2 regions of the Alteromonas sp. ABH4_452 genome follow, and region 1 is predicted to be linked to the other one. Evidence: predicted binding sites of a transcription regulator. Region 1 holds the regulator's gene; the other holds the start of a gene.
What was found. The regulator LexA, encoded in region 1, represses DNA repair genes until DNA is damaged. The targets are predictions, from matches to a motif close to TACTGTATNNNNATACAGTA.
Positions count from the first base shown of each region.

Region 2: the regulator LexA is predicted to act here: its motif matches at 1,969-1,988, upstream of ACYX4N_RS02460 (exonuclease domain-containing protein).

Region 1 covers NZ_CM149973.1:443,641-447,858, reverse strand. Annotated here, with positions in the region: gene coxB (cytochrome c oxidase subunit II) at 1-1,000, opposite strand, end outside; gene lexA (transcriptional repressor LexA) at 1,583-2,209, opposite strand; gene ACYX4N_RS01925 (sensor domain-containing diguanylate cyclase) at 2,383-4,218, opposite strand, start outside.
Region 2 covers NZ_CM149973.1:558,902-563,119, forward strand. Annotated here, with positions in the region: gene ACYX4N_RS02440 (high-potential iron-sulfur protein) at 91-384, opposite strand; gene ACYX4N_RS02445 (flavin reductase family protein) at 607-1,236, opposite strand; gene ACYX4N_RS02450 (zinc ribbon domain-containing protein) at 1,229-1,420, opposite strand; gene ACYX4N_RS02455 (hypothetical protein) at 1,611-1,898, shown strand; gene ACYX4N_RS02460 (exonuclease domain-containing protein) at 2,017-4,161, shown strand.

The DNA of each region.
Region 1 (4,218 bases):
TGTCGATGTGACCTTGCTGGTCCTCTAACGCCATCTTGCTGCCTTTAAGTGCTGGGAATACACCGGGTAAACCCTCACCATTTGGCATGTGGCACGCTGCACACGTGGCGTTGTAAACGCGCTCGCCTTCTTTCATCAATTCATCCATAGACATATTCATAGAAAGTAGGCGCTGTTCTTCTTCTTTCGCTTTACGAACAATTTCTTCCTGCTCGCCCATCCATTTATCAAATTCAGCTGGCTCTTTAGCGATAACCACAACAGGCATATAGCCATGGTCTTTTCCGCAAAGTTCTGCGCACTGTCCGCGATAAATACCAGGCTCATTGACCTTGGCCCAAGACTCGTTAATAAAGCCTGGATTTGCATCTTTTTTCACAGCAAAATCCGGGACCCACCACGAATGGATAACGTCGTCAGAGGTAATAAGAAAACGCACTTTTTTCCCAGTTGGAATAACTAACGGACGGTCAACTTCAAGCAGATAATTGTCGGTTTTTTGAAATTTGTTCTCTATTTGCTCACGCTGAGTAGCAAGCAGTGAGTAAAATTCTACGTCGCTGTCCATGTACTTGTAGTGCCACTTCCACTGTGAGCCTGTTACTAGCACAGTCATGTCAGGCTCAGACGTGTCCTCCATCGCAATAAGCGTGTTTGCCGCAGGCACAGCCATAAAGATGAGAATAAGAAAAGGTACAACGGTCCACGCTATTTCAACCTTCACGTTCTCATGAAAGTTAGCGGGCTTGGCGCCACGAGACTTTCTATGCAGATACATTGAGGCGAACATCACGCCAAAAACTACAACCGCGATACCTACACAAATGAAGAACATCAACATATGCAGATCATAGACCTGCCCACTGATGTCGGTAGCACCGCGTCTCAAATTAAGCGAAGAGGCTTCTTCACTAACTTCTTGTGCAAGAAGCAAAGGGGAGAAAAGCAAAAATGGTATTATTGAACACCACTTTGCAAAAACGGTCGTTAGTTGTTTCACTCAGCACCTCCGTAATAGCAAGACCAAAAACGCTGATTATTCTGCGCGCTGCCCTACCAAATGGTTTGCGAACGATTGACCCATCACCTCAACTTGTAAAACAAATTTAGAGTCATTGTTATTATTTTGTTAATCTCTGTATAAGAATTGCGCAATAATGTCGTGTCGTCTAGTCTTTTCTATTAAAAATTTAATGAAGAGGCTAATTTTTAACCATTTCTTGTGGCAGGCTTACGTTACAATTTTGTTGGAGAGGGTATTGGGCGTGCTCGCGGCGCTTAAAAAATCAAACGCGCATTTTGAACGGGGTGTTGATGAGGATGAAGCTTCATTTGGTCATAAAATCAACAATTAACACATCGCTCGTCCTATTTTTCAAACAAACTTTCAAATAATAAATGTGTATTAGCCAATTCATTCTCGGGCCAAATAGCACATATCTTTCGCACAATGGTGATGCCAGATTTCGTAGTTTTGAGACATACTAACAAACGCTAACCTAAGAAAATTAACTAAAATATGGTACTAAAAGGCATAAAAAAAGCGGCTAATACGCCGCTTTTGATTGAAGATGCTAAAACCTTACATCCAGTCGGCGTTTCTAATAACACCTACGGCAATACCTTCAATAGCAAAAGGCTCGCTGGCAAGGTCTACCTTAATTGGCGAAAACTCTTCGTTTTCAGCATGAAGTAAAACTTCACGACCGCGTTTCTCTAAACGCTTCACCGTAACGTCTTCATCCACCCGCGCGACCACTACCTGACCGTTGTGGACATCGGTCGTGCGATGCACAGCAAGAAGATCGCCATCCAAGATACCGATGTCCTTCATGCTCATGCCGTTTACACGAAGTAAAAAGTCTGCCTGAGGCTGAAACAAAGCAGGGTCGACCTTGTAGTGGGATTCTACATGCTCTTGCGCCAAAATTGGCTCACCAGCCGCCACGCGCCCTATTAGAGGCAAGCCTTCTTCTTCTGGTGCAGTATCCTCGAGGGGGATATTTAACTTAATACCACGCGAGGTACCAGGCAAAATTTCAATTACGCCCTTACGCGCCAATGCCTTCAAATGTTCTTCTGCTGCGTTGGCAGAACGAAAACCAAGTTGACGAGCTATTTCCGCGCGCGTAGGCGGCATTCCCGTTTCTTGCATGGTTGTTTTAATAAGTTCTAAAACTTCAGTTTGTCGAGCTGTGAGTGGGCGCATAAAAGACCTGTCTGTTCATACAGTTCCTGTAAGTATATACACCTAAAAGCAAATAACAAGCGCAAAGTCTTGAAACTATGGAGCAAGCTGCATGGGGCTAGCACCTAGTATATAAAAACTAGGGGGCTTAAGGCTGTCAAATACGTGAAACCTCGCGCAGCCTAAAGTTTTTATTACTCTAGAATAACTCGATTTCGGCCATTCTTTTTCGCCGTATATAGCAGTTTATCCGCTTTGGAAAGTAACACACTAAAGTCAAGATTCAAGCTATCCTCAGCAAAGACAGCACCAATACTTATTGTCACGAATATCGTGTCTTTCTTGTATTTAACTTCTGTTTTTTCAACAGCCTCTCGAAGTTTGTTAAATCGCCTTTCTTCGTCTCTTTTGTTGTCTGAAATTGCTACTATCGCAAACTCTTCTCCACCAAGACGTGAAACAATATCGGGCTCCACATAATATTCTTCGATGAGGTGGGCTACTGAAATTAGAGCTTGGTCTCCTGCATCATGTCCATAAGTATCGTTAACCTTTTTAAAGTGGTCTATATCGATTACCGCTACGCTCACTCTATTGCTTTGTGCAGAGAGCTGATGGCATTTATCAACAAAAGCTCGTCGATTGTACAGCCCAGTTAGCGAGTCAGTCATGGCCAGCTTACGCAACTTCTCTTCAGCTATCGCGCGTGATTCTTCCAGTTCAACCGCATAGAAAAGACCGGCTAATGCATCTAATAGAGGTTGCAAAAACTCAGCATCATCGAAGGTGTAGGGCTCGAATTTATTGGCTAAACCAATCATGCCCACCACTCTATCTTTGATCTTAATCGGTAGCCCTAAAAATCGACTAATGCGGGGGTGCCCTTGGGGCACCCCTTTTGAGTTTGGATGACTTCCTGAGGCATTACTAATCGTTACCTCACCGGTTAAAATTGTGGTACCGAAAAGGTTATCGAAACTACTGAAATACAAGTTTCGCTTTTTGTACTCGTTGTATTGCGTAAAGCTGCTGCTGTCCCAGACTATTTCAGAAATAGCATGAATAAACAGCTTCGATGCATCGCCTTCACCTTTCATTTGCCCAATGAAAGCGAACTGACTATCCGAGATATCAATAAGCTCGGGTAATACCGTTTGGCAGGCCATGGTTAAATCGTTGTTCTGGAGATAAGAGGCACGGGTTTTATTTATAAATTGAAGTAGCTGGGTTTTCTTTTTCTCATGAAGCTCACTTTCCATTCTCTGCGTGATGTCGCGATGAATACCAGCAACGCGAATAGCCTTACCCGCATTGTTAAATTCTACGGTTTTTCCGTAGGTTTCAACCCAAACCCACGCGCCGTTAGTATGTTTCATGCGAAACGTGGTATTGAAAACCTTGCTTTTACCAATGATGTGCTCGTTTAATTGCTTTTCTACTTTTACATAGTCCGCGGGGTGAATTAACTGCCTGAAAAAGCGAGAGCTGGTGTCATAGTACTCATATTCCAGACCGACGATATCACACCAACGCTTGTTTACTTGGTTTACGTCAGCGGCCAAATTCCAATCCCATGTGCCCAATTCAGAGGCTTCCAATAACAGCCGCATGCGCTGGTTTGTTTTGTTGAGCTTGTCTTCCACATATTTTTGGTCGCTGGTGTCAAATAAGAACGCCTGAACTGAAGACAACATACCGTCTTCACGGAAACTCGCCGTAGAGATCATACTTACCCAAATGGTACGTGTGGGCGTGGCTATTTGAAGACGACAGGTATGCGTTTCCACGCCCTCCATATGCGCCTGCATGGCAAACGTAAAGTCGCCCTCAGCGTCTTGTGTTAAAACATCGCCAAGCTCAACTGCACCGCTCAGTAAATCTTGGGACGATATGCCCAAAACGCGCTCACTATTATTTGAGATATGAACCAGTTTGAGCGACGTAGTATTTCGCCACGTAGCCAGAACAATAGGGGACTTTTCTATTAGCCCATGCTCACGCTTGAGTGCTTCATGCTCTTTAGAAAGAGA
Region 2 (4,218 bases), 120 kb from region 1:
GAATGTGAAGTCTGTTAAGCAGTGTTGAAACTAAAAAGCCCCCGACAATTATCGGGGGCTTTTGCTATTTATGTAGCTGCGAATGATGATTTAGCCTGGCTTTTTAACCCAAGCGCTACACCAGCCATCAGCGTTAACCAGCTTGTTAGGGAAAATGTTACAAGGGCGATATTGTTCGCCATCGGCACCCTGCACGTACATGCAGTTTGCACATTTTGCACCTTCAACGGTTGAAGACGGTGTGTAGTTTAATGCTTTCGCAGTTGGGTCATCTGCGCTCAATTGTTCTTGAGCTTGCGCACGTAACGCTACACCACCTAATGTAAGACCGATAACTGTAGAGCCAGACAGTTTTAAAAAGTCACGGCGGTTTACAGATTTCATAACATTCTCCTTAAGAGATAGAAACGATAATGATTCTTTTTTATTCAGTGTCTTAAACGCAAAAACCTGCCCAAAGAGGCAGGTTTTGTGTAATGTTTAAATACTATCTCTTTTTGAAAAAAGATCGAATGAAATGTCTTATTTTCACTTGATCTAGATTAAATAAACTTCAGAGTAATAATACCCGATAGTAATTATCAGACCCTTCTATCTGCTACAAGTTCATTTTTTAGCTAGGGGGACTCCGGGTTTGGCGTAGGCAAACTGTGCAACACGCGTAGTGCTATGATAGCTATCTAATCCAGAAATACAGGCAGTGTTTGCTTTTTCTATATCGGCGTATCCGTCTTCATCAATAATGCTCTCTGGCATATGAAGCTCTTGAATTTCTCCAATAACCATTTCGGTTTCGTTAAGCAGTTTTAAATGTTGCGCCACTTTTAAGCCCATCTTGATTTCGCTTTCTTTAACAAACGGTGCACTAAATGACTCGCTAAACTGCGGCGTTAAACCCACTGCTTCAAATTCGCTCTCATCTGGAGCATAGCGAGCAGACGTTTGGTGCGCTTTGTCTACCCAATCAGTCGACACGTGATTTAGCGTGTAAAAGCCTTGTTGCTTAATATTGCTAAGGGTATCTCGTACCACAGTATGTGGGCGCATTATCATGCCTATAAGTGGCGGGTTAGCACCCACATGAACGATAGAGCTTACAATGGCTAAATTGTTGGTGTTTCCGTTTGTGGTACCCACTAACGTAGCCGACTTAAAGCCAGACAAGCTATTGACTAGATTAGCTCGGTATCGCTGTGCAAGCGCATCTATATCGCTGCGTGTAAACTGCTTAATCATTTTCTCGTTCTGCCTCAATTTGAATGTCGTCACCATGCTGATAAGTGGTCAACTCTATGGGTTGGCAGCACACCTGACAGTCGAGTACTTGGACTTGACCCACATCGTTAACCTCATCTATCTCAACGTCATTAGGCGCCATACAGTAAGGGCACGAGAAGCCCATGGAACGGGTTAAGCTCATATTTTATTGCCTTATTAATCATGAATAGTGTTTATTACGTAATGCTAAGACGAGTGGATTTTCTTTGGCAAAATACCCCATTGTTTATGAAAAAACCGGGCTGAGGCAATCGCAATAGCCATTATTAAATGAAAGGCTTAATAATTAGCCCGAATAAACAGCAGCAAGGTGAATGAATAGAGGTGATGGTGTGGCAAATAAAGTAGGAAACTGCCCGTGTTGTAATAGAGAAACGCGACTTACTTATCATCATCTTATCCCGAAAAAAATGCACCGACGCACCTATTTCAAAAAGCACTTTAGCAAAGCCGAACTGCAGGACGGTATTTATATTTGTAGGCAGTGCCATAGCGGCATACATCGCTTTTATGATGAGATGACATTGGCCAAGCACTATTTTAATTTACAACGCTTACTAGATGACGAGCAGCTTTCAACGTTCTTTCAGTGGGTGTCTAAACAGCGAGTGCGTATTTAATAAATGGCTTGGTCTAATACCGGCCAGTAGACTTTAAATACATTCGATATGGATTTAATTTGATTAACTTGGCTGTATAAATATACACTACTGGTGTTTTCATAGCCAAAGATACCTCATGCGAAAAGATTTACCGCCACGTTATTACCTCACACATTTTCACGAGTTCCTTAAGTTCTTTGAAGGTGCGAACAGCATGCTTTTGAATGATGAGGCAGCTGATTTTGTCGAGCGCTTTAACGCATTAGACGATGACAAAAAATGTATTGTGGTACGCGCTGCAAATCGCAAGTATGCGGTTATTGACAGAACCCAGTTTAGCTACGGCGAAATAAACGAACCGCAAACACAAATAGATTGGCTCATTGACAGCGAATGGTTTGGCGACCTTTCGAACGCATCGCTTAATGATATCGCCGGCGTTCTAACCAAAGACGCGTTGTTGGCGCTTCTTGCTGAATACGGCAGTACGCAGGGGCTAGCGTCTCTCACTAAGTCTAAACTCGTGACGTTACTTAATGAACATATCGGTGCTAGAGGCTGGCCAGAGAGCTTTTCGCTAAACAACTATTTAGTGTGTTTATTTGATAATGCGCTTCGCTATTTACTGTTTATCTATTTCGGTAATACCAAAAGCCGTCTGAATCAGTTTTCTATGCGCGATCTCGGTGTAATGAGAACCCGCTCCGATTCGGTAACCGATACTGCACGCTTTGAAAGTAAAAGCGATGCGCAAGCAGCTTGGTTTTACGCCAACCACTATAGCCAGCTAGCCTTTTATAACAATGATATGTTACTTGCCTTAGCGGATAGTGATTTCCCTGCTACAGAAGGTGTGTCAGCCAGTTTCTATCGCGATCAGCTGCTTTACGCACTTGGGCTTAAAGTGTTGGCTTTCGATAGGGCCAAAGGGTTAGACATTTTAAAACTAGCGCAAAGCGATAAAGCGAAAGAAAAGTGGCTAAGAGAGAGCTATAAAGACGGACAAGAAGATGACGTCAAACAAGCTCTTGAGGGCATTATTGATAATCCTCAATCTGATACGCTATTAGCGTTTGCCGAAGATTTTTATGCCCGTAAATACCATAAAAAGCGTACCAGTACCGTTACCGATATGCTACGAAATGCAAGCAGGTCGTTAGATATTGATGTAAGCCAAAATCAGCAGGTAGAACGGGGCGTATTGGCCCATTATGCAAGGCAAGGCGTAGAAGGCTGGCGCACAGAAAACCGTTTGTGGCGAAGTTTATTCGGTCTTACTTTTTGGAAGCAACTTTACGAAGAAGATACGCTGGTTACTGAGTTCGATCGCAGGCCATTATCGCTTAAGCAAAATAACTTTTACGCCAAGTTTGAGCAAAGTATTGAAGCACTGCTGCTTGCCCTTGATAGCAAAGAGAAACTGCGCTTTCACATTCATAAAATGGCCGCAATGCACTATGGCAAAGTGAACAGCCTGTTTATGTGGTCAAGCCATTTGCTTACGCCTTTAGAGGCTCTGATAGAACACGGTTCTCTCGACAGTATCTATGCTTTACTTCGCATGATGTGTAAAGATTTTGAAAGCCTGCGCGATGGTTTCCCCGACATTATGGTGTTTGACGGCGCGCTTCGCTTTGAAGAAATTAAAGCGCCGGGCGATCAGCTTCGCCGTAACCAATTGGTTTCCATTCAGCGTTTGCAGCAAGCTGGTTTTGATGTTGCGGTAACAACCGTAAAATGGATACGCGACCCTGCACAGCCTTATGTTGTGGTAGATATAGAGACCACAGGGGGCAACAACAACTATAACCGCATTACCGAGATAGGTATGGTGAAACTTGTTGGCGGTAAAGAGGTAGACAGGTTTCAAACCTTATTGAACCCGCAGCGTAGAATTCCTAGTAATATAACCCGTCTTACCGGGATTTCGGATGACATGGTGGCAGACGCGCCGCTTTTTGCTGAAGTTGCAGAACAGGTGGCGCGCTTTACTGAAGATGCCGTATTTGTCGCGCATAACGTGAACTTTGACTATGGGTTCATTAAACAAGAGTTTGCGCGACTAGAGCAGCATTTTAGGCGACCAAAAATGTGCACAGTTCGCGAAATGCGCCGCACTTATCCTGGGTTGCCCTCGTACTCTTTGGCTAACCTAACCAAGCACTTCCATATCGAAATGGAACAGCACCACCGCGCGTTAAGTGATGCCAAGGCTGCTGCCGAGTTGTTAAAGCTGGCGTTTGAGAAAGATGATGAATTGACGGGTCTGTCGGCGAATTAATAACGTTGTTATTAAACTTTTTAGCATATGGGCACTGAACAAAATGCGCGTAAACTC